Immundisolibacter sp.: one gene and its partner. The protein of the gene in region 1 binds, or shares a complex with, the protein of each later gene. Links are inferred from orthologs where the notes say so. Each region holds a gene or a part of one and is shown in the gene's direction. Other genes may lie near its edges.

What was found.
Region 2: the proteins of H5U26_RS14300 (region 1) and H5U26_RS08330 are in contact, whole or in part, in a cryo-EM structure (PDB 7KOE), measured with the Thermotoga maritima proteins. The link is inferred for Immundisolibacter sp. from one-to-one orthologs. Residues at the interface, in WP_004081904.1 of Thermotoga maritima: His14, Pro20, Glu24, Tyr76, Asn78, Lys82, Thr102, Leu103, Glu104, Arg106, Glu107, Gly110, Met111, Ala113, Thr114, Glu115, Glu117, Thr118, Gly119, Leu120, Thr121, Ala122, Arg140, Pro141, Thr142, Phe143, Gly144, Gly145, Asn146, Leu147; in WP_004081902.1 of Thermotoga maritima: Thr13, Thr14, Val16, Ile18, Leu25, Arg27, Leu95, Lys122, Gln123, Val125, Asp126, Gly127, Asp128, Thr129, Gly130, Gln131, Pro134, Gly135, Thr138, Arg139, Tyr142, Ala143, Leu144, Ala146, Tyr147, Val149, Arg150, Val162, Val164, Arg165.

The regions. Positions count from the first base shown.
Region 1 is NZ_JACIZD010000022.1:11,451-14,607, forward strand. The notes cover bases 256-3,099. They hold H5U26_RS14300 (electron transfer flavoprotein subunit alpha/FixB family protein), read left to right. Parts: upstream 256-1,050; coding sequence 1,051-2,148; downstream 2,149-3,099. Other genes in these bases: H5U26_RS14295 (electron transfer flavoprotein subunit beta/FixA family protein), read left to right, coding at 256-1,033; H5U26_RS14305 (FAD-dependent monooxygenase), read left to right, coding at 2,164-3,099. In the rest of the region: H5U26_RS14290 (nitrogenase-stabilizing/protective protein NifW), read left to right, coding at 1-182; more of H5U26_RS14295, read left to right, coding at 188-255; more of H5U26_RS14305, read left to right, coding at 3,100-3,157. UniProt on the Bacillus subtilis protein: The electron transfer flavoprotein serves as a specific electron acceptor for other dehydrogenases. It transfers the electrons to the main respiratory chain via ETF-ubiquinone oxidoreductase (ETF dehydrogenase).
Region 2 is NZ_JACIZD010000004.1:148,990-152,186, reverse strand. The notes cover bases 163-3,046. They hold H5U26_RS08330 (electron transfer flavoprotein subunit beta/FixA family protein), read left to right. Parts: upstream 163-1,173; coding sequence 1,174-1,920; downstream 1,921-3,046. Other genes in these bases: H5U26_RS08320 (DHA2 family efflux MFS transporter permease subunit), read right to left, coding at 2,904-3,046; H5U26_RS08325 (FAD-binding protein), read left to right, coding at 1,920-2,870; H5U26_RS08335 (electron transfer flavoprotein-ubiquinone oxidoreductase), read left to right, coding at 163-1,137. Outside these bases: more of H5U26_RS08335, read left to right, coding at 1-162; more of H5U26_RS08320, read right to left, coding at 3,047-3,197. UniProt on the Bacillus subtilis protein: The electron transfer flavoprotein serves as a specific electron acceptor for other dehydrogenases. It transfers the electrons to the main respiratory chain via ETF-ubiquinone oxidoreductase (ETF dehydrogenase).

The DNA.
Region 1 (3,157 bases):
GCCAGGACGAGGCCGCGCAGCGCGCCATCTGCCGCGGGCTGCTGGCACGGGCGCATGACGATTTCGTGCACTCCAACGCCGCGCAGGAAAAGGTGTTCAAGGTGTTCCAGGACCAGGACGGCAAATCGGTGTCGCTGAGCTCTCTGCGCGGCGCCCTGCCCAGTCAACGCGAGAGGACGTGACAGCCATGCACAGCGTCGTATGCATCAAGCAGGTGCCGGACAGCTCGCAGATACGCGTGCATCCGGTCACCAACACCATCATGCGCCAGGGCGTGCCGGCGATCATCAATCCCTACGACCTGTTTGCCCTGGAGGCCGCCCTGAAGCTCAAGGACCGCTACGGCGGTCGGGTGACGGCGCTGTGCATGGGGCCGCCGCAGGCCGAGGCGGCGCTGCGCAAGGCACTGTCGTTTGGCGCCGACGAGGCGATCCTGGTCACCGACCGGGCCTTTGCCGGCTCCGACACGCTGGCCACCAGCTTCGCGCTGGCCTCTGCGGTCCGGCAGATCCAGCGCGACATGGCGGTGGATATCGTCTTCACCGGCAAGCAGACCATCGACGGTGACACCGCCCAGGTCGGCCCCGGCGTGGCCAAGCGGCTGGACCTGCAACTGCTGACCTACGTTTCCAATATCGACGAGGTCGACCTGGAACGGGGCGAAATCGTCGTGCAGCGCCGCGCCGAGGGCGGCGTGCAGCTGCTCAAGACCCGCCTGCCGGCGCTGGTCACGGTGCTCGAAGGCATCAACGAGATGCGCTTCGCGACGCTCGACGACATGTTCCGGGCCGCCCGCTACCCCCTGAAAGTCTGGAACCGGGAACAGGCCGGCATCGAGGACGTGGCCAAGATCGGCCTCAAGGGCTCGCCCACCGTGGTAGCCAAGGTCTTCGCGCCGCAGGCCAGGCGCGAGCGGGCGGAACTGATCGAGACCCAAAGCAACGCGCCCAGCGATCTGGCTGCCACGCTGCTGGCCAAGCTGTTCACCCGCTATCCCCAGGTCAAGGCCCAGGTAGAGCGCCAGGCCCTGTGAGCACGGAGAACCGACCCATGAGTGAACAAGCCCCCTCCTCGCCCGCCCGGCCGACTGGCCGGCGCAAGGTCGAACTCGACCCGCGTCTGGCCGCCTACAAGGGTGTGTGGGTATTCATCGAGCACGAGCGCGGCGCCGCGCATCAGGTGTCCTTCGAGTTGCTGGGCGAGGGCCGCAAACTGGCCGACGCGCTCGGTGTGGAACTGGCCGGCGTGGTGCTGGGCGCGCCGGGCGAGGCGACGCGGCGCTTTTGCGCCGAAGCCTTCCACTACGGCGCCGATCTTTGCTACCTGGTCGAGGACCCGATCCTGGCCGACTACCGCAACGAGCCCTACACGCGCGGCCTGACCGATCTGGTCAATGCCTTCCAGCCGGAAATCCTGCTGCTGGGGGCCACCACGCTGGGCCGCGACCTGGCCGGATCGGTGGCCACCACCTTGCAAACAGGCCTGACCGCCGACTGCACTGAGCTGAACATTGATCCGGAAAACCGCAGCCTTGCCGCCACCCGCCCCACCTTCGGCGGCAGCCTGCTGTGCACCATCCAGACCCTGAACTACCGGCCGCAGATGGCCACCGTGCGGCCGCGGGTGATGAGCCTGCCGGAGCCCGACACCGGCCGCAGCGGGCGCATCGTCGAGCACCCGCTGGGCCTCATCGAGACCGACATCATCACCAAGGTGCTGGAGTTCATCCCCGACCAGAACCGCGATCAGGCGCAGCTGGCCTACGCCGACATCATCGTCTCGGGCGGGCGGGGCCTCAAGCGCCCCGAAAACTTCCAGTTGATCTGGGATCTGGCCAAGGTGCTGGGCGCCGAGGTCGGCGCCTCGCGGCCGGTGACACAGGCCGGCTGGGTCAGTGCCGACCGCCAGGTCGGCCAGACCGGCAAGACGGTGCGGCCGAAGCTGTACATCGCCGCCGGCATTTCCGGCGCGATCCAGCACCGCGTGGGCATGGAAGCCTCGGACGTCATCATCGCCATCAACGAGGACCCGGCGGCGCCGATCTTCGACTTCGCCACCTACGGCATCGTCGGCAACGCCATGCAGATTCTGCCGGCGCTGACCGAGGCGTTTCGCCAACACCTGGCCACCGCCCGCAAGGCGGGCTGACCCGAGGAGATCGTCATGAGCGAGAAATTCGACGTCATCGTGGTCGGCGCCGGTCCGGCCGGCAACGCCGCCGCCTACACGCTGGCCAAGGGCGGATTGAAAGTGCTGCAGATCGAGCGCGGCGAATCGCCGGGCTCCAAGAACGTGCAGGGCGCCATCCTCTACGCCGACGCGCTGGAACGGATCATTCCCGACTTTCGCGACGATGCGCCGCTGGAGCGGCACGTCATCGAGCAGCGCGTCTGGGTGCTGTCCGACGATGCCTACGTCGGCAGCACCTACCGCTCGGCCGCCTTCGACAAGCCGCCCTACAACCGCTACACCATCATCCGCGCCCAGTTCGACAAATGGTTCTCGCAAAAGGTGCAGGAAGCCGGCGCCCTGCTACTGTGCGAGACCACCGTCACCGGCCTGGTGATGGACGGCGACCGGGTCGCCGGCGTGCACACCGACCGCGGCGGCACGGTGTACGCCGACCTGGTGATCCTGGGTGACGGCGTGAACTCCCTGCTGGCCAACAAGGCCGGCTTTCACCCGGAGCTGAAGCCCCGCGACGTGGCATTGGCGGTCAAGGAGATCCACTTCCTGCCGGAAGCCACCATCGAGAGTCGCTTCAACGTGCAGCCCGACCAGGGCGTGGTGATCGAGATGGCCGGCAAGATCACGCAGGGCATGGTCGGCACCGGCTTCCTGTACACCAACCGCGAGTCGCTGACCATCGGCGTCGGCTGCCTGCTGTCGGACTTCAAGGCCAACGGCGTGCCGCCCTATCAGATGCTGGAGGACATGAAGAAACACCCCGCCATCGCGCCGCTGCTCGAAGGCGGCGAGATGAAGGAGTACTGCGCCCACCTGATCCCGGAAGGTGGCTACAAGGCGGTGCCGCAGGTCTACGGGCACGGCTGGCTGATGGTTGGCGACGCCGCCATGCTGGTCAACAGCGTGCACCGCGAGGGCTCCAACCTGGCCATGACCTCCGGCCGCCTGGCGGCGGAAACGGCGCTCGAAC
Region 2 (3,197 bases), on another replicon or contig:
ATGGGTCTGGACAAGCAGGGTCGACCGAAGGACAGCTTCACCCCCGGCATCGATATCCACGCCAAGACCACCGTGCTGGCCGAGGGTTGCCGCGGCAGCCTTGCCAAGCAGCTGATCCGCCATTTCGGGCTCGACGCCGGCATCGATCCGCAGACCTACGGCATCGGCATGAAGGAGCTGTGGCAATTGCCGGCCGGCCGCGGCGATCCGGGCCTGGTGCAGCACACCATCGGCTGGCCGCTGGATTCGGCCACTTACGGCGGCAGCTTCATCTATCACCTGACTGACGATCGGGTGGCGGTGGGTTTCGTGGTCGGGCTCGATTACAGCGATCCGAACTTCTCGCCCTTCGAGGCCTTCCAGCAGTTCAAGCACCACCCGACCGTCAAGCCGCTGCTGGAAGGCGGCAGCATCATCTCGGCCGGCGCCCGGGCACTGGTGGAAGGCGGGCTGCAGTCGCTGCCGCGCCTTGGCATGCCCGGCGCGCTGCTGGTGGGTGACGCCGCCGGCATGATCAACGTGCCCAAGATCAAGGGCACGCACATGGCGCTGCGCGCCGGCATGCTGGCGGCCGAGCATCTGGTGGCTGAAGCGGGCGACCGCTTCGATGCCGGCTGGCGGGCCTCGCCGTCGGCGGCGGAACTGAGGCGCGTGCGCAACATCCGCCCTGGCTTCCACCACGGCCTGTGGGCCGGCCTGGCCAATGCGGCGCTCGAAACGGTGACCCTCGGTCACACGCCCTGGACGCTGCGCAACCATGCCGACCACAGCGCGCTGCATCCTCTGTCGGCCGGCGCGCCGCCGCCCGATTACGTGGAACGCACGCTCGAGCCGCGCGACCGGCTGGCCTCCGTGTACTTCGCCGCCACCGAGCACGACGAGGACCAGCCGGTGCACCTGCACGTGGCCGACACCAACATCTGCGTCACCCGCTGCCGGCAGGAATACGGCAATCCGTGCACGCGCTTCTGCCCGGCCAATGTGTATGAGATGGTCGAGGAGGAAGGCGCCCTGCGCCTGCAGATCAACGCCGCCAACTGCGTGCACTGCAAGACCTGCGACATCAAGGATCCGTACCAGATCATCACCTGGGTGCCGCCGGAAGGCGGCGCCGGTCCCAATTACGTCAATCTGTAAGACGACCGCCCGGCGGTCATTTCCCGAGGAGAAACCATGAAAGTCCTGGTGGGCGTCAAGCGCGTGGTCGACTACAACGTCCGCATCCGCGTCAAACCCGACGGCAGCGGTGTGCTCACCGACGGCGTCAAGATGAGCATGAATCCGTTCGACGAAATCGCCGTCGAGGAAGCCATCCGCCTGCGCGAGCGCGGCCACGCCACCGAACTGGTCGCCGTCAGCATCGGCCCGCAGGCGGTGCAGGAACAGCTGCGCACGGCGCTGGCCATGGGCATGGACCGCGCCATCCACGTGGAATCGGCCACCGCCCTGCAGCCACTGGAAGCCGCGCAGGTGTTCTGTGCCCTGGCGCAGCAGGAGCAGGCCGACATCGTGCTGCTGGGCAAGCAGGCCATCGACGACGACTCCGGTCAGACCGGGCAGATGACGGCCGCCCTGTGGGGCCGGCCGCAGGCGACCTTCGCATCGGCCATCGAGATCAACGGCGGCACCGCCCGCGTCACGCGGGAGGTGGACGCCGGCCTCGAGGTCATCGAGGTCGACCTGCCGGCCGTGTTCACCACCGACCTGCGCCTGAACGAGCCGCGCTACGTCAAGCTGCCGGAGATGATGAAGGCCAAGAAAAAGCCGCTGGATGTCAAGCCGGTCGCCGAACTGCTGGGTGGCAATGTGCCGCGCCTGGAGCTGGGCGCGGTGCGCCCGCCACCGGCGCGCGGTGCCGGCATCAAGGTAAAGAGCGTTGAAGAACTGGTAACGGAATTGCAGGGGCGGGGGCTGATCTGATGGCCAAGGTATTGCTGGTTGCCGAACACGACGGCACCAAACTGAACGCCGGCACCGCCAAGGTGCTGGCCTGCTGCGCGGACCTGGGCGCCGAAAGCATCGACGTGCTGGTGTCCGGCGCCGACGGCGCCGGGCTGGATGGCGTGTGCGCGCAGGCGGCGGCGCTGGCCGGCGTGAGCCGGGTGCTGAAGAACGCCGATGCCCGCAACGCCGCGCCGCTGGCGGCAATCCTGGCACCGCAAATCGCCGAGCTGGCGGCCGGTTACGGCTACGTGCTCGGGCCATCCACCACCTTCGGCAAGGATCTGCTGCCGCGCGTGGCGGCGCTGCTGGGCGCCCCGGCGGTATCCGACATCATGAAGGTGCTCGGCCCGCGCAGCTTCGAGCGGCCGATCTATGCCGGCAACGCCATCCTGACCGTGAGCGTGCCGGACGGCGCGCCGGTGGTCGGCACCGTGCGCGTGGCCTCCTACAAGGCGGTCGGCGAACAGGCGTCGGCGCCGGTGGAGATCGTCAGCAGCAGCGCCGAGCTGCCGACGCACACCCGCTTCGTCGAGCTGCGTGCCGGCTCCAGGGACCGACCGGACCTGCAATCCGCCAACAAGGTGGTTTCGGGTGGCCGCGGCGTTGGCAGCAGCGAGAACTTCCGGCTGATTTTCGAGCTGGCCGACAAGCTGGGGGCCGCGGCCGGTGCCTCGCGGGCGGCAGTCGACGCCGGCTTCGTGCCCAACGACATGCAGGTCGGCCAGACCGGCAAGGTGGTGGCGCCGGAGCTGTACATCGCGGTCGGCATCTCGGGCGCCATCCAGCACCTGGCCGGCATCAAGGACGCCGGCACCATCGTCGCCATCAACAAGGACGCCGACGCGCCGATCTTCGAGGTGGCCGACATCGGTCTGGTGGCCGACCTGTTCGAGGCGGTGCCGGCGCTGGTCAAAGCGCTGCCTTAAATCCCTCGCGCCGCACCGGCGCGAGGCTGGGCCTCACTCGGCCATGGCGGCGGGGTCAAGCTCGATACGCGCCGGGCGGCGCAGCAGGAACACCAGCGGCGCCGCCAGGGCGGTGGCGATCATCATCACGTGAAAATCGTTGGTGTAGGCAATCATGCTGGCCTGGCGATTGACCTCGGCGTCCAGCAGCGGCAGGTTGTTTTGCAGCATCGCCGGCAGCTCGTGCAGGCGAAACGGCGTCAGGTGTTCGCCGATCTGCGCATGGTTGATCTGGATGTTGCGTGCCAGCAGCGTGGTGACCAGGGAAATACCGACGCTCGACCCAAG